DNA from 3 places in the Sporomusa sp. GT1 genome. Region 2 is predicted to be linked to each of the others. Evidence: riboswitches for the same ligand, from Rfam matches in the RefSeq annotation. Region 2 holds a riboswitch; each other region holds the start of a gene.

Region 1 (8,229 bases), on a different contig from region 2:
CAGTTATGCCAGTGTAATTGGTGAAATTTGGGCAACCTGCAAAGCTGCTGTTGTTTGTTTACAGGACAATGGGTTTTCTGAGCAGGGTATTGCAGCCGTTTTCATGCTGCCGGAGGTACAGGCGCTTGAGCTTGCCGGTACTGTTGTTGAGGAATTGAAGGCTGTTTTAACGTATATCTGTCAGGAACTGTCGGTAAAACTGGCCGCCACGGTACACGAGATTACCAATACGCTCAGGGCGCTAAACGGAGAATATGTCGAACCCGGCCCGGGCGGGGCGCCCAGTAACGGCCGGGCGGATATCCTGCCGACAGGGCGAAATTTCTATGGTGTCGATCCCAATAACCTGCCAACTTCCACTGCCTGGAAACTCGGGCAGACCCTGGCCGAGCAGGTCATCACCCGCTATATAACTGAAGAAGGGGAGTATCCGGAAAGTATTGGCATTGTGTTATGGTCTGATTCCAATATGCGGACAAACGGGCAATGTATTGCCGAGCTGCTCTGCCTCATGGGAGTAAGACCTGTCTGGCAAAAGGGCAGCAGACGGGTTATTGGCCTGGAAGTTATCGAGCTTGAGGAACTGAAGCGTCCGCGGATTGATGTTATGGCCCGGGTAAGCGGATTGTTCCGCGATACTTTATTTAGTGCCATTCAGTTAATGGAACAGGCGACAGCGCTGGTGGCCGGACTGGATGAACCGGAGGACATGAATTTTGTCAAAAAGCATATTATGGCCGACAGTGCAGCCCTTGCCGGTCAGGGCATGGATGAAAAGACAGCCTGGCAACAGGCAAGCTGCCGCATCTTCGGCTGTCCGCCCGGCGGTTACGGCGCCGGTGTGGCTGCGCTCATAGAGGCTAAGAACTGGAGTAGTATTCATGATATTGCCGATGTTTATGTGCGCTGGGGGGCGCATGCCTATGGCTCCCGGCAGCAGGGCGAGTTTTTGCCCCGGCTGTTTCGGCAGAACCTAGGAAGATTGGCTATCACCATCAAGAATATTGACAATCATGAAGTGCACTTGCTTAACTCTGATGATTTCAATGCTTATTGCGGTGGAATGAACGCCGCTGTTCGCAGTATTCGCGGCAAGGCACCGCGGTGCTATATTGGCGACAGCGCTGATCAAAGCCACACCCAGACGAAAAGCCTTGATGAGGAGTTCCGGCGCGTACTGCGCGGGGAATCATTAAACCCCAAGTTTATCGAAGGCATGAAAAAGCATGGCTATAAAGGCGCGGCCGACTTAGCGGCATTGGTAGGACATTGCTATGGCTGGGATGCAACCAGTGAGGTGATGCGCGACTGGATGTACGAAAATCTGGCCGAAAAATTCGCCCTTGACGGCAAGATGCAGGAATGGATGACAGAGGTTAATCCCTGGGCTCTGCAGCGAATTGCTGAAAAACTGCTGGAGGCGGAACGCCGCGGCATGTGGGAGGCCAAGCCGGAAACCAAAAAAGAACTGGAAAACCTGTATCTTTCCATTGAAGGCGAATTGGAAGACCGTGCAGATCAATAAACAATATGTTGAGAGGGGATTTACTTTGAAAAAACAATACCTTACCAAGCATGCTATATGGAAAAAGATGTGTTTAGGCCTGCTAGTTGCTAACTATCTGTGTTTTTCGGGCGGCGGTGCTTTGGCGGCAGCCAAAGGTGAAGTGGAAACTTTCAGTTTAGACTCAGTGGTGGTTACGGCCCAAAGAAGTGAAACCAGGGATCTGAATACACCGGCGGCAGTAACAGTTATTACTGCCGCAGAATTGAAAGAAACCGGCGCTATTAGTGTGTTTGATGCTCTGGAGCATACAATCGGTTTTAACAGTATTTCGTTTGGACCGGCAGGGACGGACTATGGAATGTCTTCCGGCAGAACCATTATTCGCGGCTTGGAAAGGGGGGCCTTGATTCTAGTTAACGGCTCGCCCATCAATTTATTGAATTATAACGGCTCCAACGGCATTCCCCTGGAAGCGGTGGAAAAAGTTGAAGTTATCAGAGGCGCCGGCTCTACGCTGTACGGCTCGGAGGCCTTGGCCGGGGTTGTCAACATTATTACTAAAAAACCGGGAAGCAGTCAGCAGAATACCATTGGTATTACCGGCGGCAATTATAATCAAAACTGGTCGGTAAGCTCAGAGTTCGGCAATAGCGCAATTTATCTGAAACGCGAATATATTGCCGCTGTTGGCAAAACTTCAAGAGATAATCTTACCTCTAAAAAAGACAATACACTAGTCCAGCCTTATGGTCTGGACAAAGGCACGAAGGACAGCTTTTACTTTACAACTCAGTTAAGTGATGAACTCAATTTTAACTGGTCATATACGGATTTGCAATCTAACCGTCCACGGTATAATACAGACGGTTCCCGCGATATGTTATATAAATATGATGATGTCCGCAATAATCTAAATCTTAGTTATGACAACAAAGACGATAATTTTAAATCGGTTCTGTCGTTCAATAAACGGCATGCCTTTGGCAACAAATATGACTATAAAACCGGCGACTGGGGCATCAGTGAACGATACAATATGTACGGCATAAACTGGGATAACCAAAAGACCTGGAAACTGAGAGATGACCGTGACACACTGATTGCCGGCGTTACCCTGGCACGGGAACATTATAACGGTCTGCCCGGCAGTACTGCAGTCAAATATAATAATGCGCTGCGCAACAGTTTTGCTGTCTATGGAGCTTATACCTATAACATTAACCCTGAGTTCAGTACAACCCTAGGCCTGCGGGAAAATGTTATTAAAGACTATGCTACCGACAAAAATGTTTTTTTACCGCAAATCCAGACATTATATAAAATCAATGACAATACTTCCTGGTATACCAATATTGGCAAGTCCTTTCAAATGCCGGCGCTGAACCAGTATTTTTCCAAACAAAGTACTGATTTTAACAGGTTAAAACCGCAGCAAGGCTGGAGCTACGAAACAGGGATAAAAATCATTGACAATAATCAATCGTTCAAAGCAGCTCTTTATCATATGGATATCAAGGATCAGTTTGTTTGGAAAAAGAATCCCGACAAAACCGACTATATGGCTAATGCCGGGAACTTCCGCAATACTGGTATGGAATTGGAATATGTAAAAATTCTTAATAACAACTGGAAATACAATTTGGGATTTAGTTATTCCAATCCGGAAAATAATGAAAATGGCTCCTGGGAGCAGTGTAACAGCAGAATACAGACAACCGCGGGCATAACCTACAATCAGGAAAAATGGCTGACAAATGTTAATTTCTTATTCCTGGGCGACCGGGAAGAAAGCTATTACAAAATCAACGGTAACATCAGCGATATTCCGGATCGTGTACAATTAAACGCCATGATTAGATATCAGCCGGAACGCAATCAGTCGGTGATTCTGAATTTGTACAATATCCTTGACCGTAATAACTCTGTGAACAAATATGAGAATCTGGATCTGCCTTTTAACTGGGCACTAAGCTATAACTATACCTTTTAATTTCGTGAGTAATGAGTAAGTTGCGAATAAAAGCAAAGCCACTCTGAAACCTGCTGTCAAGGGTGCAAAATTTGTGTGGTTTTTTACTCCTTTGGTTAGCGGGTCTATTATGACCCGCGTTTTTTTTCTGCTTGGGCATACATGCTTCAAAAATTTGCCATGGAGAAGATTCGAGAGTAAGGAAAGTAGTTGATGAAAATGTCTGAGAAGTTGTCAGGTTTTGATTATGCCGTTGAGTTAACAGGTCTGACTAAAATGTATGACGGACGAAAAATTGTTGATAATTTGTCGCTGACAATACTGCAAGGGAAGATATTCGGCCTGCTTGGCCCTAATGGCGCGGGTAAGTCGACGGTAATGAAGATGATTGCCGGTTTGACGCGCGCTACAAGCGGATCGGTGCGGATTTTTGGGCTTGATAGGCTGGCGGAACCGCTCGCTGCTAAAAAACTAGTCGGCTTGGTGCCGCAGGATAATAACCTGGAACGGGATTTGACGGTGGAAGAGGTTTTGCTGGTTTATGGCAGGCTTTTTGGTGTGCAGCGGCTTAAACACCGGCTGGAAGAGGTTTTGACAAAGTTTAATTTAGAGCAAAGCCGGCATATAAAGGTGGGGGTGCTGTCAGGGGGGACCGCGCGCCGGACACTGATTGCCAGGGCTCTGCTGCCTGAGCCTGAACTGCTGCTGCTGGACGAGCCAACCGTGGGACTTGATCCTGACGTCCGCCAGGAATTGTGGAGTATTGTACGCCTTTTGACCAGTGAAGGCAAAAGCATAATATTGACAACACACTATATGGAGGAAGCCGAGCAGCTCTGTGAGCAGGTGGCTATGCTGCGTTCCGGTCGTCTTGCTTTGTTGGATACGCCGGCAGGCATTAAACAGCGGACAGGCAATGGCCAGGCAAGCGGGGCGCTTGAGTCCATGTTTATTAAACTGGTTAAGGAAGGCGATGGCTGATGGGCTGGTATGCAGTATTTTGGCGGGAAATGATTATACTGTGGAAGAAAATCGGCAGAATGGGCTACGTATTTTCCACTATTGTTTTTCCCTTTATTTATCTGTTTTCTTTTGGACTGGGGTTAGGAGGCAGAGTGAATGTGGATGGCGGCTATTTACCGTTTCTGGCCAAAGGTATTATGGGTGTCACTGTGTTGTTAAACTCTTTTCAACAGACCGCATCCTCTGTGAGTACAGGACGGCTGTATTTCCGTAATTTTCAAAGTGTGGTTTTAAGTCCGGTGGCTGCCTGGGAAGTGGTTTTGGGAATTATAGCAGCAGGTTCGGTGCGGGGAATATTTTTTGGCAGCCTGGTTTTCGTCATTGCCTGGGGTGCTTTTGGGGTAGGCGGGTTAAATGTCCTGGCTGTCGCCGGCCTTATTCTGGGTTCTTGCTGCTTTGCCGCCATGGGGGTGGTTGTAGGCATGCTTGTTAAGCATCCTGACGATGTTTCGCTGATTAATAATTTTTTTATTACGCCGATGATATTTTTTGGCGGTTCGTTTTTTCCGTTGCAGAATCTACCGCCCTGGCTGGCTGTAGTTGCCCGGTTATCGCCCATTGGTACGCTTAATGCCCTGTTGCGGGCACCTGACTGGAATAGCGGGGCCGTATGGGCGGCAGGCACGCTGATAGTACTGTCTGTTTGCTTTTTTGCCTGGAGTGTGTGGCTGTACAGCCGGTATAGTGAGTAGGTCTGAGAAAAGGTTGCCCCGGAGCGGGTGAATTGTCGGTCTGACAACCACCGGGCAGTCTGCAAAGTGGGACAAGGGACCTGTCCCCTTGTCCCACGGTAGAATTCGCTTGACAAAACCTGCCAGGCAATATACTATAGTAGTAGCATAATGTATCTGCGTTTATTGAAAATTGTATATGGATGAGCCAGGTGCCCGCAAGGGCTTAATAGGGAAGACCGGTGTAATGCCGGCGCGGTCCCGCCACTGTAATGGGGAGTGAACCCAAGGTATGCCACTGGGACGAAGGTCTCGGGAAGGTTTGGGCAAGCTATGAGCCAGAGCCAGGAGAACTGCCTGTCTAAAGATCGCCGTTTTACCCACGAGTGATGGGGAGGAGATTACAGTTGCACTAGCTTATTTGGAATGTATTCCAAGTGAGTTGTGTTGCCTTGCTGAATTTACTCCTGGTCATAGACCAGGAGTTTTTATTTGGATTTATGCTGTAGAATTCTCCCGGCTGCCATGGCGACCGGGAGTTTCTTATTTAGTTGCCATTTCTTCTAACTCCTTCATGTTTTTGCGGGTCTATTATGACCCGCGCTTTTTTTTCCAGCTAAAGTGTATAACTTTTTAAAGAGCAGGATTAACAGCGGCTTCCACGCCGCCAAAAGCTTGGTGTAAGCCATGTTTTCTTTATGAATTGATAAAACAAGGAGCGGATAAGGCATATGCAAAAGAAGATTGCCTTTTACGGCAAGGGCGGCATCGGCAAGTCTACGACAGCTGCCAATGTATCGGCCGCACTGGCGGAAATGGGGCACAAGGTTTGCCAAATTGGCTGTGATCCCAAAAATGATTCCACCCGCCTTTTATTAGGGAAGGTTTGTTCACAGACGGTATTGGATATGGTTAAGCAATATGGGGAGGAAGTTAGGACCGAGGACTTGGTACATAGCGGCTTTGGCGGCGTACAGTGTATTGAGGCCGGAGGGCCCGAGCCAGGGGTAGGCTGCGCCGGACGCGGCATAATCGTGGCACTGGAAAAGCTGAAAGCCTTGCAGGCTTTGCCTGAAGATGCCATTATTCTGTACGATGTACTGGGAGATGTAGTGTGCGGCGGCTTTGCCGTACCCATACGGGAAGGCTATGCCAGCGATATTTACATTGTATCTTCCGGCGAACTCATGTCACTCTATGCGGCCAATAATATTGCCAAAGGGGTGGCCCGCTATGCTGCCCGGGGGGCGGTGCGGCTTGGCGGCATTATCGGCAATAGCCGCGGCATTGCTAATGAGCAGGCGTTGCTTGAGGAATTTGCCAAACGGCTGCATACTTCTTTAGTCGCCTATATTCCCAGGGATCGTACTGTTAATAAAGCGGAAATTCATCGTAAAACAGTCATCGAATTTGCGGCAGACTCGCCACAGGCGGCGATTTACCGTCAGTTAGCCGGTTTTATTTGTGAGAATACGGCGCTGAGTGTGCCGACCCCCATGTCCTTTGCAGAATTAGAGGAGCTGGTGCTTGACTATGGTGATGAATAAACGGGCGAAAACAGCCCGCAAACGGGGTTACAGCTGTGCGATGCCGGGCGTATGGCGCGCCGTTTCCCACAATGAAGGCGCGCTTGTTATTTACCATAGTCCTAAAGCCTGCGGGCATATCGGCCGGGAAATGGATTTGGGAATGCATTTCCGTTCACTGGCAAAGCGGCAATTTATGCCGGAGCAGTACTCGGCACCACTGATCATCAGTGGATTGGCGGAAGAGCATTCGATTTTCGGCGGGGCCGGCTTGCTCAGGGAATGTATTGAATATGCAGCCGAAAGGTACAAGCCGGCCTATATTTTGATTGCCAATTCCTGTGTGGCCGGCGTGATTGGTGATGATACGGCTGCGGTGGCAGGCGAGGCAGAGGCGGCGCTGGGCATACCGGTGATGTCTGTTCCCTGTTACGGTTACCTGGACGGCGACTATTATGCCGGGTTTTATCATGCCGGAAAAATACTGGCAGAGCGCTTTATGATTGCCCAGCCCAAGGTGGTTAATACGGTAACCCTCTTGGGTGACCGCGGCGGCCCCAATGGCATGGATGTGCAGGAAATTAAACGTTTGCTGGGCTATTTTAGCCTAAAAGTGTATTGTCATTTTCCGGCATATGCTTCACTGGAGGATATAAGACGGGTGCCGTTTACCGCCCTGACTGTACCGCTTAGCGGGACAAGACAGTCCAATCCCTGGATGTGCAAGCTGGGGCTGGAACTGGAGGAGATGCTGGGAGTGCCTGCTTTTGACGGGGATTATCCGGCAGGCTGGCAGGCGACGGTTTTATGGCTGACGAACTTAGGCCGGTTTCTCAACCGGCAGCAGCAGGCTGAAGCTGCCATTAAGCAGGAGGCAGAGCGGTTAAACCGGCATATCGCTGAGTATAGCAGCCAGTTGCAGGATAAGCGGATTGTATTGTATCTCGGACGGCCGCTGCTGTATTTTGATCCGGCCTGGGTACTGGAGTTATTTTCTTTGTATAATTTGAATTTGGCAGGCATTGTGGTGCTGGATGATGTGCTGAGCAAGGACCAGCAGCTTGATTTATATCAGGAACTGAAGCAACAAACCGGCATACCCTGCTTTTCTCAGGCAGAGGGAAAAGACATAGTTGAAACAGCAGATATTGTTGTGACCACGCATGAGTTGACTGAAGCAGCCAGGAAAAAGCAGCTCTTTCTGCCCTTGCTGCCGCTGGCCGGGGTAGGGGGCATTACTGCCCTGATGACTAAGCTGGTGCGCCTGGCGCAGCGTCATGACCGACGGGGAGGAATTATGTATGTGTAATAGTCAGTGGTCAGATGCGCGGACTTTGGTGGAAGCCTGCGCGCTCACCGGCGTAGCCGCTTTCTTTGCCGGTATTCCTGATGCTGTATTGGTGGCCAATGGCCCCATGTGGTGCTATTTTTATGCGCTGCGCTATCTGGAAAGGCAGTGTCCGGCGGTCAGTTCACAATTTTACTGCACCCAGGCCGATAATCATGCGGTTGTTTATGGTACTGAGGAATGCC
Region 2 (8,229 bases):
TTTGGAGCCTGTTTGTCAGGTGGACGAGCCGGTAGCAGCCGCTAAGGCCCTGGGTATTACCCATGGCATTGTGGTGGATATCGGCGGCGGCACTACCGGAATTGCTGTTTTGCGTAATGGCGAGCTGGTATTCACCGCCGACGAACCAACCGGCGGTACGCATGTATCGCTGGTCTTGGCGGGAGCTTATAAAATGCCGTTTGAGGAAGCGGAACTTCTCAAACGGGATGCTGCCCAGCACCGCAGGATTATGCCGGTGATTTTGCCTGTTATTGAAAAAATGGCTGCAGTGGTAACGGCTATGCTGGCCGGACAAGAGGAATATCATGACTATCCTGTTTATGTGGTGGGAGGCACTGCCTGTCTGCAAGGGTTTGAAAATGAATTCAGCAAAGCCTTTGGCCGCAAAGTCCACGTTCCCCCTCATCCTTTATTGGTAACACCGCTGGGTATTGCTATGTTTGGCTAATAAGGAAAAGGTCTGACCCGACTGGGGTCAGACCTTTTATTATGGGAGGCTTTACAGGATTGACCGGTAAATGGCCTCTACCTCCTGCTGTGAACCTTGACGGGGATTGGTTAAGCAGCAAACGTCCTGCAGGGCGTTTGCCGCCAGCAATGGAATATCCTCGGCTCTGAATCCCCGGAGTTCTTGTAGTTTTGCCGGTAATCCCAATTCTTTGTTGAGTTGCTGCACTAAGAGAATGAAGCGCTTGGCACCGGTTTCTGCCGGTAAGCCGGTGGTGTCAATACCGGCGGCGCGGGCCAGATCAGAATATTTGGTTACAGCTGCCGGCAGGTTGAATTCCATGACGGCAGGCAATAAAATGGCATTACATAACCCATGCGGCAGGTTATAAAAACCGCCAAGCTGGTGGGCAAGTGCATGGACATAACCTAAGCTGGCATTATTAAAGGCAATGCCTGCCAGATATTCGGCATAAACCATGGCTTCCCTGGCAGGTAAGTCATTGCCGTTCCGATAGGCGATCACTAAATTAGCGCTAATTAACTCCACGGCTTTAACGGCTTTGCAATCAGTTACCGGGGTGGCATTGGTGGAAACATAGGCCTCAATCGCATGAGTCAGGGCATCCATACCTGTTGCGGCCGTTAGACCGGGAGGCATACCCATCATAAGTTCGGCATCACTGACAGCAATAATGGGGGTAACATGCCAATCATTGATGGTCATTTTTACATGCCGCTTTTCGTCGGTAATGACACAGAAGCGGGTTAATTCACTGCCGGTACCGGCAGTGGTATTGATAGCAATAAGGGGGGCGGACCGTTTCGCGGATTTGTTGAGTCCTTCATAATGGGCAATTTCACCGCCGTTAGTAGCCAATAGCGCAATAGCTTTGGCGCAGTCATGAGGAGAGCCGCCGCCAAAGGAAATCAAAAAGTCGCAGCCGTTATCCCGGAAAAGTTTTAGGCCGTAATTTACCTGGGCTACTGTGGGATTAGGCGAGACGTCTTTATATATTATGTAAAAAATACCTTCGGCATCAAGTAGTGCCAGCAGTTTGTCAATCAGCCCGGTTTCAACAAGTATTTTGTCGCTGACAATCAGCGCTTTTCTAAACAGCATCGGTTTAATGTAATTGGCAATCCGTTCTGTGCAGCCTGTGCCCAAAATACTAATGGGTGTCATAAAATATTCATGGATTTTTTGCACTGCAACAGCCTCCCTTTGCTTTGTAATTTTCTAAAACGATACCATCATTTTATGGTTTGCGCAAGCTTGCGCAGGACAGGCTGTGAAAGAACCGCAAAATAATTATATACTATGACGAAGGATAACTACTTTGGCGTGGAAATGCCTTCAGCAGCGCTTTTGTCTGCCGGACAATCGGACAGACCAGGACGACAGGGAAAAATAGAACTATTTTGGCGAAATGCTTTAACATCTTGCGAACCCTGCATATACTGACAGGAGAATGGTTTTGACTGTAGAAGTGTGCAACAAAGCAAATGTATAATTGCATATCTGCCACCATACAGGTGCCTCTTAGCAATAAGAGGAGAATAGGGAAGCTCGGAAGGATGCAAAATCCTTAAACGACGCGGTCGCGCCACTGTAATCGGGAAGGAACACCCAAACCATGCCACCGGCAATCGGGAAGGCCAGGGGGTTCTGATAATCCGTAAGCCAGGAGACCTGCCTGTTTTGGCTGTTATTTACCTCCGCGCCAGAGGTAGTACCGGAAGGACAGGATTTTATGAAAGTAAAACCTAGCCCTTTGGGGCTAGGTTTTTATCTTTGGATAGGAATAAAATAAGGGGGAGTAAGCATGGATTATCGGGCTGAAGTAGACAATTTAATCAATGGTGCGGCAAAGCCGCCGAACAGCCTGGGACTATTGGAGAAGCTGTTTAAAAAACTGCTCTATGCATGGGGGACCATGCATCCGGAAATAAAGCCATATCACTTGATTTTTGCCGCCGACAACGGGGTGGTGGAAGAGGGTGTAGTGGATTTTCCCAGTGAGATTACTTACCTGCAAGCGCAAAATATGGTGGATGGCCGGGCGGCGATCAGTTGTTTTTGCAAGGCCAATCATGTTCCGTATTCGGTAATTGATATCGGCATCAACAATACAAAAACAGCAGGCATATACCGGCGGGTGGCGCCGGGAACCAGGAATTTTATGAAAACAGAAGCCATGACCCAAGCCGAATTTGACGAGGCCTGGCGGGTTGGTGAGGAAATGGCGGGGTATGCTATTGATACCCAGGGCGCTAATTTAGTATCCTTTGGTGAAATGGGGATTGGCAATACCACCACTTCCTCAGCCGTACTGCACGCTATGACCGGGATACTTCCTGAGTTTGTTGTCGGTTATGGTGCCAGCGCTCCGACTACCGATATGTTAAAGCGGAAATGCGTGGTTGTGGCTAAAGGGGTTGAGCGTCACCGGGAAACCTTCCGCAGAATTGAAGATATCCTGCGGTGTGTAGGCGGTTTTGATATTGTCGCTATCTGCGCCGGGATGACAGAGTGTGCCAAGCGCAAGATTCCGTTTGTTATCGATGGTTTTATCACGGCGGTAGCTTTTGCCTGTGCTTCCCGGATAAATAGAGACGTGGAAGCCTATGGCCTGCCTTCGCATATGTCCAAAGAGCCGGGCATGGGATATGCGCTGCTGTTAGGCAATATTTTGGCCGACGATGTGCCGATTCGAGCCAACATGGCCTTAGGGGAAGGTACGGGAGCTGTCTTAATGGTGGCAATGCTCAGAACGATGGCGTATACCATGTATACTATGGCCAGACTTGCTGATTTTGAGGTAAGCAGCCCGGATGCTCAGCATTTGACGGCAATATAATTTTTGGCGAGTAACTGTCGTTTTATAGCAGGAATTGACAATACTAATAGCCAAAATATCCCTTTATCAGGAAAATTACCAGCACTGATTTCTTTATGCCATATATAGTTTGGGTAGGGGGGATGTTTTGTGCATAACGGCAAACGGTTCAGCCTTGACGAGATTATTAATGTTCAGAGCCTGCAAGAGATACAAAATAAATTTTCGGAAGCCACCGGTATTGCTGCTGTTACTGTTGACGCTAACGGTGCACCTGTAACCAAACCAAGCAAATTTACGGATTTTTGCTGTTATGTTCGTTCCTTTCCCGACGGTTTTGAACGGTGCAAAGCTTGTGATGACCGGGGCGGGCGCAACGCCATGGAAAAGCAGCGGCCGGTTGTGTATCATTGTCACAGTGGTTTAACCGACTTTGCCGCTCCCATTATCGTTCAAAATGAATATGTAGGGGCGCTGCTGGCAGGTCAGGTTGTATTACCCAATCCGGATTTTGATGCCAAGCAGGAAATGTTCAGCCGGCTCCTGCCTCTGGGCATGGATAAAGAGATTTTATCCGAACTGTTTGACAAAATTGCTATTATTCCTGAACACCGTTTGCAGGCAGCGGCTGACTTGCTGCATCTTATGGCTAATTATATTGTGGAAATGAGTGCAACCAATCTGGTGCAAAAGCAGCTGATGGCCGAGTTAAAAGCAAAGTCCGAACTGCAGAACTTGCTCCGGGCAGCCGAACTGAAGGCCTTGCAGGCACAAATTAACCCTCACTTTCTGTTTAATGCCCTCAATACCATTGCCCGCCTGTCTTTGCTCGAAGGCGCAGAGCGCACGCAGGAAGTTGTCCATTCGTTGTCAGCTCTTTTGCGCACCAATCTGCGGGATATGGAGGAAATGCGCACCCTGCAGCAAGAAATCAAGTCCATTGAGGATTATTTGAGTATACAGCAGGTGCGGTTTGGTGACAGAATTCAGGCCACCATTGAGATACAGCCTGAATTGATGAAAATATCGGTTCCGGCCCTTAGCTTGCAGCCCTTGGTGGAAAATGCCATCATTCACGGGCTTGAACCGAAAAAAGAGGGCGGGCATATTTATATCAGCGGCTATGTTGCCAATAACAATATCATTATCAGGGTGTCAGATACCGGGGTGGGCATTCCTCAGGAACGGATGGGTGCTATTTTAAAAAGCGAAAAGCGGTCAAGCAAAGGTCACTTGACAGGAATTGGACTGATTAATGTTCACCAGCGCATTCAGCATTATTTCGGCGAGCAGTATGGCCTGCGCATTGAAAGCAAAGTAGGCGAAGGCACCGAGGTTTATTTGTCGTTACCGTCCTATTGTGAAAAATAGAGGAGACACAGCTATGTATACACTATTGATTGCCGATGATGAACAATTGGAACGGCAGGCGTTACGCTTTATTATTGAAAAAAGATGTCCGGATGTGAGCATAATTGGTGAGGCCGGCGACGGCAACAGCGCGGTTAGCATAGCTGTCAGGGAGAAACCGGATATCGTGCTTATGGATATTCGCATGCCGGAGCTTAATGGACTGGAGGCCGCCCGCGCTATCCGGACAATGCTGCCGCATACGGCTATTATCATACTGACTGCGTTTGATGAATTCAGCTATGCGAAAGAGGCTCTCTCCAGCGGGGCGGTAGAGTATTTGCTAAAGCCGCTGCATCCTAACGATTTACTGCAGACCCTGGAGGCTGTTGCTGCTAAAGTCGGTGAACGCAAACGCCGGGAACAGGAAGAAGCCGAGCTGAGAAAAAATGTGGAACAGGCTATGCCTTTTATCAAGCACTCGTTTATTCAAGACTTGCTTTCCGGCAAAATCAGTGATGTAGATAGCTTTCGGGACAGGGCCGGTTTTCTGGGAATCAAAGCGGAAGCGGGCGTTATCCTGGTTGCCAATATTGATAATTTCAAACAAATCACCCGTAGTGCATCAGAACTGGAAAGGCAGATAGTCAAGCAGCGTGTCTATCAGCAAACTTGTGAATTTGTCGGCAAGGAAACGCTGGTTGTCCCGTTCGGCGGTGATGAAATCGTTATTCTTATCGGCTATGAGGCAGCAATGGAACAGGCCCAGGTAGAGCCGCAGGTCAGAGCGATGGCCCGGAAGATCAGAGACGGGATAACGCAATTAGGCATTAGCCTGACAATCGGTATTGGCCGCTACTATGATGATCCCCTGCAAATTCATAAGTCCTATCTTGAGGCCAGCAGCGCCCAGCAGCAAAAAAATTACATCGGTGATAACCAGATTATTCATATCGATGATCTGCCTCATTTGAGTGAAGTGGCTTTTCGCTACCCTTTCCATTATGAACGTAATCTTTTAGACAAAGTCCGTTGTGGCGAACGCCAGCAGGCCAAGGAAATTCTCCGCCAGCTCTTACATGAAATTTTCACGGCTAAAGCCAGTATCGAGATGGTAAAGGCCTGCGTACTGGAGCTTCTGATTGTGTTGTCAAGAGCGGCTGTTGAAGGCGGCGCCAGCCTGGAGAAGCTAACGCTGCTTAACTTTAACTGTATTAATCAGCTGACAAATTGCGCCGACCGGGAAGAAGTACGCCGCTGGATTCTCGACGCCTTAGATCAGTTTATGGACAACATGCTGGAGAATCGCACCAGTATGAATGTCAGGCTGATCAATAAGGCGTGCGCCTATATAACGGAAAACTTCCATAAGAGTATTTCCCTGGAAGAAGTTGCCCAGACCGTACATTTGAGTCCCTACTATTTCAGCCGTATTTTTAAAGCCGAGCAAGGCTGTAATTTTGTTGACTTCTTAACTAAAGTCAGAATTGATAAGGCCAAACAATTGCTGCAAAACCCCGAACAGACGGTAGTGCGTGTGGCCGCCGAAGCCGGCTACCAGGATGCCAGTTATTTCTGCCGGGTATTCAGGCAGGAAGTGGGAGTTACTCCCAACCAATACCGGACACAATTTAAGCAGCCTAAACCAAGCCGGGGAACTCCGGGCAAACAGCAACAACTTTCTAAAACATAACAAAAAAATACAATTGCTTTTTTGCGTGGCAGCAAGGCAATACATATATTAAAAAAAGGACTGTGAAAACAGTCTTTTTTTGTTTTTGTCCGCAAAAATAATAGCAGATCACAAATAATTACCATAATAAAGCAGTAGTCTTTGTGCAAAAAGTAACTCTTTGACGGAATACTCGCAAATATGTCCTGTGATAACGCAACTTCATCTCAAGGTAAAAATGCAAAAAAATCTAATATTTTACCAGGAAAGAACAAGACCAACAGGATTGTGAGGGAAAACCTATGGTTCAGGAAAAGCCCAGAGTGGTGCAGGAATATGTACCAGGCAAACAGGTGACCTTAGCCCACCTTATTGCCAATCCCAAAAAAGAGTTATGCGAAAAGTTAGGTATTGTGGATGCAGGGGCCATTGGTATCCTGACCATCACGCCTTGTGAAGCAGCCATTATCGCGGCAGATGCGGCCACCAAAACAGCAGCCGTGCAAATCGGTTTTATGGACAGATTCACCGGCTCGGTCGTTATTACCGGCACGGTTTCGGCGGTGGAAGCCGCCTTGAGACAGGTAATTATCCTGTTAGCTGACGGCTTGGGTTTTTCCGCGCCCAAACTGACAAGGTCGTAGCTCTGCCATGATTATGCTGGTAGGGCCTGTAGGCGCAGGGAAGACCTCGCTGATTCATGCGCTCAAACATGATTGCCGCAAGGCTGCCAAGACTTCAAGCATTTGCTTTCATGACGACACCATTGACACTCCGGGAGAATATGCGCAAATGCCTCGTTTTTACAACGCACTGGCGGTGACTGCCACCAATGCCGATATCGTGCTGATGGTGCAGGATGCCACCGATTTGCGGATAACCCTTCCGCCCGGTTTTGCCGCCATGTTTCCGCGGCCGGTAGTGGGAGTGGTCACTAAGATAGACGCTCCTGGCGCAGACCAGGAAAAAGCCAAACTTCGTCTCCGGCAAGCGGGAATCAAAGAACCCTTCTTTTGTGTTTCCGCCTATGACGGGACAGGTGTGGCCGAGTTAACCGCCTATCTCACAGGAAAGGAGGTGTAAATAGTGAGCGAAGCATTAGGGATGATTGAAACCAAAGGGTTGGTAGGAGCTGTTGAAGCCGCCGACGCCATGGTAAAAGCGGCCAATGTTATTTTGGTAGGCTATGAAAAGATTGGCTCCGGCTTGGTTACTGTCATGGTCCGGGGTGATGTTGGCGCCGTTAAGGCGGCTGTAGACGCCGGGGCAGTGGCAGCCAAACAGGTTGGCGAGATTGTTTCTGTTCACGTTATTCCCCGTCCTCATACCGATGTTGAAAAAATTCTTCCTAAAATTTAAGTAGTTAAAACTTGGAGGTGTAATTATATGCAAGATCAGTTGATTGAAAAAGTAATGGATGAAATTAAAAAACGCATGGAAACTGCGGCTCCGGCAGCTTCTGCCCAGGAACCCGTAAGAGCCGCCGTTACTCCCGGTATTACCGAGTTCGTCGGTACGGCTATCGGTGATACTGTCGGTTTGGTTATTGCCAATGTAGATCCTCTGCTGCATGAAAAAATGAAGCTTGATCCCAAATACCGCTCTATCGGTATTCTTGGTGCCCGTACCGGCGCCGGTCCGCATATTATGGCGGCCGATGAAGCGGTAAAAGCCACCAATACCGAAATCATCTCCATTGAACTGCCCCGCGACACCAAAGGCGGCGCAGGCCACGGCTCCTTGATTATCTTTGGTGCGGAAGAAGTATCAGACGCCCGGCGGGCTATTGAAGTGGCGCTCAAAGAACTTAACCGTACCTTTGGTGATGTATATGCCAATGATGCCGGTCACCTTGAACTGCAATATACCGCCCGTGCCAGCTACGCTATTAACAAAGCC
Region 3 (5,129 bases), on a different contig from region 2:
AGCGGGATACCAAAGGCCTGCCTCTGCGGCCGCCAGGTAAATAGTTTTATTATATACCTTTTTATCACATACAGGTTCTGCCGGATTAAACACATATACACCCAGGTGATTAAATAGTAAACGGATATCCTTTTGATATGCCTGCACCCATGCTTCCTTGCAATAACCGCAGTATCCCCGTTCCAGCAGGAGACCCGGTATACCCAGTTTGGCGGCATAACTATATTGTCCCGTAGCTGCAGTTGAGGCAATCAGGTAGGGAATATCGGTCGCCCGCGCGGCCGCTTCCGAAGTTTTATGAACCTCTTCTCCTGCCGCTGCAGGGAAGAACAGGCAGGGGGTGAGAGGCTCCATTTGGCCGCCGCTGTGCAAGTCAATGATGAATCCGGCCTGGGGAAAAATCTCGCGGACAAAGTAGTCGGCGATACGGTCGCCGGTACCACCATCCGGGCTGCCCGGGTAATTGGCGTTTAAATTCGCGCCATCTTCCGGTACACGGTCTGGTGATTTCGCCCAGAACCCACTGGTGTTAACGCAATGCAGCAATAATATTCGCCCCTTGACCCTGACCGGATTAATTTCCGCTGCCACGCGGATGGCCGCGGCGACTCCGGGGTATTCCCCGCTGTGGATGCCTGCCGTAACAACAATGGTAGGGCCGTCCTCATTACCATAAATCAAAGTAGCCGGCATTTCATATCCCGCTACACCTGGCTCGATCAAAACCTGTTTCTTTTCTCCCCGGGCCACACTGTATCCGCAAATCGTCCATTGGTTCATTGTATCATCCTCCTGTACTCTGTCATGATATATGATTTCATCCGCTGGTTTGACTTCTCCAACACTGATTTGTTGATACGGCAAACTTTCAATCCCATTGCTTTCGCGTTATAGTCCGGCACTATGTCTTTACCATGATTATCTATATTTTATTGCAATTGAACTTAAAAAAGGAGCAACCTTAGCGGCCTCTCCTTTACGCTTTATGCATTTGCAAACATTTTATCCTGTATGGGAAAGTTCAATATAATGGTCATATTATACCAGTCTGACAAGTGAGGTGTCTACAAATTTTGTTAGAAGGGATTAAAGAGCTGGTTTTGGCAGAAGGGGATTGTCCTGAAGTATTATTACAGAGAAGACTGCCTTTGACCCTCAAGAAGTTTCAGTGGTAAAATAAGCATATAATAAGAATACTATTTTACTACAGGAGGTGCTTGCAGTGAATATAAAACCTTCGGCCGCAATACGCAAGAATTATAACGAAATATCTGCACTTTGTAAAAAGTTTCCCGAACATGGGGCATGACTTATTGATCGCAAATGTCTATAGGAAACTGCTTGTGGACAAACGTTACCTCTTTATTTACAAGATTAAAGACAATACGGTATATCTTGATTATGTGGTTGATTGCCGTCAAGAGTACCCCTGGTTGATTTAATATAAATGAATTCTTAAATGACTGTTTGTCAGGGCGGTATTGACAGGTATTTCCGGATATGGTATAGTCATATGCATAGCAAGGATAAACTAAATATTTCGAGATAGGTGCCCTTAGGGGCTTAATAGGGAAGTCCGGTTAGAAGCCGGCGCGGTCCCGCCACTGTAACGGGGAGTAAGCTTAAGTTATACCACTGGGATGTATTTCCTGGGAAGGTTTAAGCAAGCCATGATCCGGAGTCAGGAGAACTGCCTGTCTGACAATCACCGTTTTTCACCCACGAGGTATGGGGAGGGGATTACAGTAGACGCTTCTATGGCGTAGCTGATTAATTCGCTCCTGGTATATAAACCAGGAGCTTTCTATTAGTCTACTGATTATTACTCCCAGCTTTTCAACGGTTGGGAGTTTTAATATTTCTTCAGGACATTCTTCTCAAAACGCTCCTTTCGAACTTTTGCGCCGCTGGCGCGCGGGCCAATTTGGCCCTAATTTTTTACAATTATACTTTAACATAAAAATTGTATTCAACAACCAATAGCGTGGCAAGAGCAGTTGAATACACCGGGAAAACTTAATATGACAGTATAGGTGCCTGCGAGGCTTAATAGATAAGCCGGTGCAATACCGGCGCGGTCCCGCCACTGTAATGGGGAGCAAACTCAAAAAATGTCACTGAGATTATTGTCTTGGGAAGGCCTGAGCCAGCGATGATCCAGAGCCAGGAGAACTGCCTATATGATAATCACCGTTTTATCCACGAGCGATGGGGAGGGGATTAGCGCAGCAGTTTGGCTTGTGCTTATTTTGTCCCGGCGTATGTTATACGCCGGGATTTTATCGGTATAGCGATACTGTTTTGTCTGTCTCCTCGCCTTTCAGCAGGGAGACTTTTGTGTTATGGCTCGGCAGCTTTCCAGGGGATGCTGCAATATTGCAGCGGGATAATAGCGTAATCCTCCCTTCACTGTCACGGGTCCTACCCTTCGCTTTACGGCTTTGACTGACTAAGACGGCTTATAAACAAGGAGGATACCAATGAGGAGAATTGAAAAGTTAATGGAACTTTTTCACAACTATGACCCTGCTACATTGAGGCATTGTCAAAGTGTTGGTATGCACATGCTGGAATGGGCGGATTGTATGGGGTTTTCCGATAAAAAAATACAAATAGCATATTATTGTGGTTTAATGCATGATATCGGCAGATTGTGCCTGCCTGGCAATGTATTTAATAAACTTGAACCATTATCAGACGACGAACAGGATATGCACAAACTTCATACGGTATATGGCTGGGTCATCCTTAATAGTGTGGGGCTGAAGGAAATAAGTCCTATTGTTCGTTATCACCATGAACGGTATGATGGAACAGGATATCCGGAAGGCCTGAAAGAAGCCGAGATTCCCTTTCTAAGCAGAATGCTTTCTATCTGCGATGCTTTCGATGAGATGACAAACAGACAAGGAACGAATAATCTAAGCGGCCGCCAGGCGTTGCAAGCAGTGGAAACCTGCGCCGGGACACGGTTTGATCCGTGGCTGTGCCAGCAATTTGTCAGTTATATAAGGAAAGTAGAAACACTAAAAGCGGTTGCTAATTTCGCATAAACCGGTTGATATCAGATAATATAAGAGGGATGTGTAGTATGATTTTACATATTGCTAACGGCTCAATACTGAAATCCTATTTAGAGACTAAAGGCATTTCAGGCCAGAAGATTATTGCATTTAATGAATCCATGATTACCGGGAAATGCGCGGAGACAATTTTTAGTGAGGAATTCTTTCAATTACGGGCAGAAACCTTACAGGTTGCTTATGAGCGCTATAACGAATTGACGGTGACAGAACTAGAGGCATTATTAAGTCACTCGTATTCGGAGATTATATTATGGTTTGATGCCGATATGTTTTGTCAGATGAATATTTTAACCTTGTGCGCCTATCTGGATGCCAGCAACTATCAGGGGGAAGTGCATTTACATATTATCCGGCACGATTTCTGGCAATATGACAGTTTGCAGGACATAATACGTATATCCTATCAAATTAACCCTGCGGGATATTACGAGATATACCGGGAGGTTCTCTTGCAAAGACGGCCAACAAGAGAAAAATATCCGGTTTTTGCAGAATTAAACGCAGGAATTAACTTGTACACAAACTATATTTCCGCTAATAGCGATATTCGGTTAGCCATAACAAAAATGGTTAAAGAAAACAAAGATAAACCGTTTGTAATAAAAGAAATAAACGAGAAATATCCTCATTATGGTATCGGTGATTACAATATTCAGCTGATTTATCGTGATATAGTAGATAGGATTCAAATTAATATGGATTGACAATCACTTCCTGCAGTGTTATGCTAATTTCATAAGAAAACTACATATGTTAGAGATAGGTGCCTTACAGGCTTAATAGGGAAGACCGGTTAAATGCCGGCGCGGTCCCGCCACTGTAACGGGGAGCAGGCTTAAGATATACCACTGGGATGGATTTTCTGGGAAGGTTTAAGCAGGCTATGATCCGGAGTCAGGAGAACTGCCTATCTGACAATCGCCGTTTGTTACCCACGAGGTATGGGGAGGGGATTATAGTAGGCGCTTTTATGGCGTAACTGGCTAATTCGCTCCTGGTTTACACACCAGGAGCTTTCTGTTCGGGCTACTGTTCAAACCTCTCACCGCTACGGTTGAGAGGTTTGCTGTTTTAATCACAGGCTGCTCCCATCATCCTGGTAACGAAGGCGTGTCCGGTAATCAAAAAATATGAAGGAGTTGTTTTTGGCCAATGAAAAACATCTATTCGTTTATCACCACCCTGTGCATGCTGGCTGTATTTGGCTGTGTAAGTCTGGTTCCGTCACTGGCAGCGGCTGCACCGGCTCAGGCAGGCAAAAAGGCTATTTTAGTTGTAAGCTTTGGTACTACGTATCCTGAAACTTTAAAGACAACCATTGAAGCTGTTGAAACCAAAATAAAAGCAGAATTTCCCGAGTACGAAGTTCGCCGGGCTTTTACTTCCCGGATTATCATTAAAAGAATTGCTGAACGTGACGGCGTGAAAATCGATACCGAAAAAGAAGCGCTTGACCGTTTAAAAGCCGAAGGCTTTAATGAAGTTATTGTTCAGCCGCTGCATATTGCTGCCGGTGAAGAGTTTGATTTGGTGAAGGGTGTTGTAAAACATCATGAAGCCGCTAAAACCTTTGACAAAATTGCCTTAGGCAGACCTATTATGTATTTTATGGGACAAGAAGAGAAACCTGATGACTATTTAGCTGCTGCTAAAGCATTAGAAAACCAGTTCCCCAAACAGAAAAAAGACGAAGCCATTGTACTGATGGGACATGGTGGCAGCCATCCCGGAAATTCGGCTTATGCCGCCATGCAGCTTAAATTACAGGATGAAGGCTATAAAAACGTATATCTGTTCACCGTGGAAGGGTATCCGTCCTTCGACAATATGCTGGCTAAATTAAAAGCCAACAAAGTAAAAAAAGTTACTCTTATGCCGTTCATGCTGGTAGCCGGTGACCATGCTACCAACGATATGGCCGGTGATGAAGAGGATTCAGCAAAAAGCCAGCTTATTGCCGCCGGCTTTAAAGTAGACACTTATGTGCATGGCTTGGGTGAAAATGCAGGTTTTCAAGATATTTATATCCAACATGTTAAAGAT

The links. Region 2 has a riboswitch for cobalamin ahead of GT1_RS19635 (nicotinate-nucleotide--dimethylbenzimidazole phosphoribosyltransferase). Riboswitches for the same ligand answer to the same signal wherever they lie in the genome.
Region 1: it holds a riboswitch for cobalamin, as region 2 does, so the genes downstream of both, GT1_RS19455 (AAA family ATPase) here and GT1_RS19635 (nicotinate-nucleotide--dimethylbenzimidazole phosphoribosyltransferase) in region 2, are expected to answer to the same signal.
Region 3: it holds a riboswitch for cobalamin, as region 2 does, so the genes downstream of both, GT1_RS18095 (HD-GYP domain-containing protein) here and GT1_RS19635 (nicotinate-nucleotide--dimethylbenzimidazole phosphoribosyltransferase) in region 2, are expected to answer to the same signal.

What each region holds. Positions count from the first base shown of each region.
Region 1 covers NZ_BMBX01000030.1:12,057-20,285, forward strand. The annotation lists gene cobN (cobaltochelatase subunit CobN) at 1-1,525, shown strand, start outside; gene GT1_RS19440 (TonB-dependent siderophore receptor) at 1,551-3,497, shown strand; gene GT1_RS19445 (ABC transporter ATP-binding protein) at 3,696-4,457, shown strand; gene GT1_RS19450 (ABC transporter permease) at 4,457-5,191, shown strand; cobalamin riboswitch at 5,364-5,546, shown strand; gene GT1_RS19455 (AAA family ATPase) at 5,902-6,717, shown strand; gene GT1_RS19460 (nitrogenase component 1) at 6,704-8,005, shown strand; gene GT1_RS19465 (nitrogenase component 1) at 7,998-8,229, shown strand, end outside.
Region 2 covers NZ_BMBX01000031.1:14,399-22,627, forward strand. The annotation lists gene eutJ (ethanolamine utilization protein EutJ) at 1-469, shown strand, start outside; gene GT1_RS19630 (iron-containing alcohol dehydrogenase) at 521-1,654, opposite strand; cobalamin riboswitch at 1,986-2,184, shown strand; gene GT1_RS19635 (nicotinate-nucleotide--dimethylbenzimidazole phosphoribosyltransferase) at 2,295-3,329, shown strand; gene GT1_RS19640 (PocR ligand-binding domain-containing protein) at 3,459-4,679, shown strand; gene GT1_RS19645 (response regulator) at 4,693-6,351, shown strand; gene eutS (ethanolamine utilization microcompartment protein EutS) at 6,633-6,974, shown strand; gene GT1_RS19655 (EutP/PduV family microcompartment system protein) at 6,982-7,413, shown strand; gene pduA (propanediol utilization microcompartment protein PduA) at 7,414-7,689, shown strand; gene pduB (propanediol utilization microcompartment protein PduB) at 7,717-8,229, shown strand, end outside.
Region 3 covers NZ_BMBX01000023.1:50,111-55,239, reverse strand. The annotation lists gene GT1_RS18100 (M14 family metallopeptidase) at 1-780, opposite strand, end outside; cobalamin riboswitch at 1,531-1,713, shown strand; cobalamin riboswitch at 2,015-2,195, shown strand; gene GT1_RS18095 (HD-GYP domain-containing protein) at 2,481-3,053, shown strand; gene GT1_RS18090 (hypothetical protein) at 3,092-3,790, shown strand; cobalamin riboswitch at 3,831-4,012, shown strand; gene GT1_RS18085 (sirohydrochlorin cobaltochelatase) at 4,239-5,129, shown strand, end outside.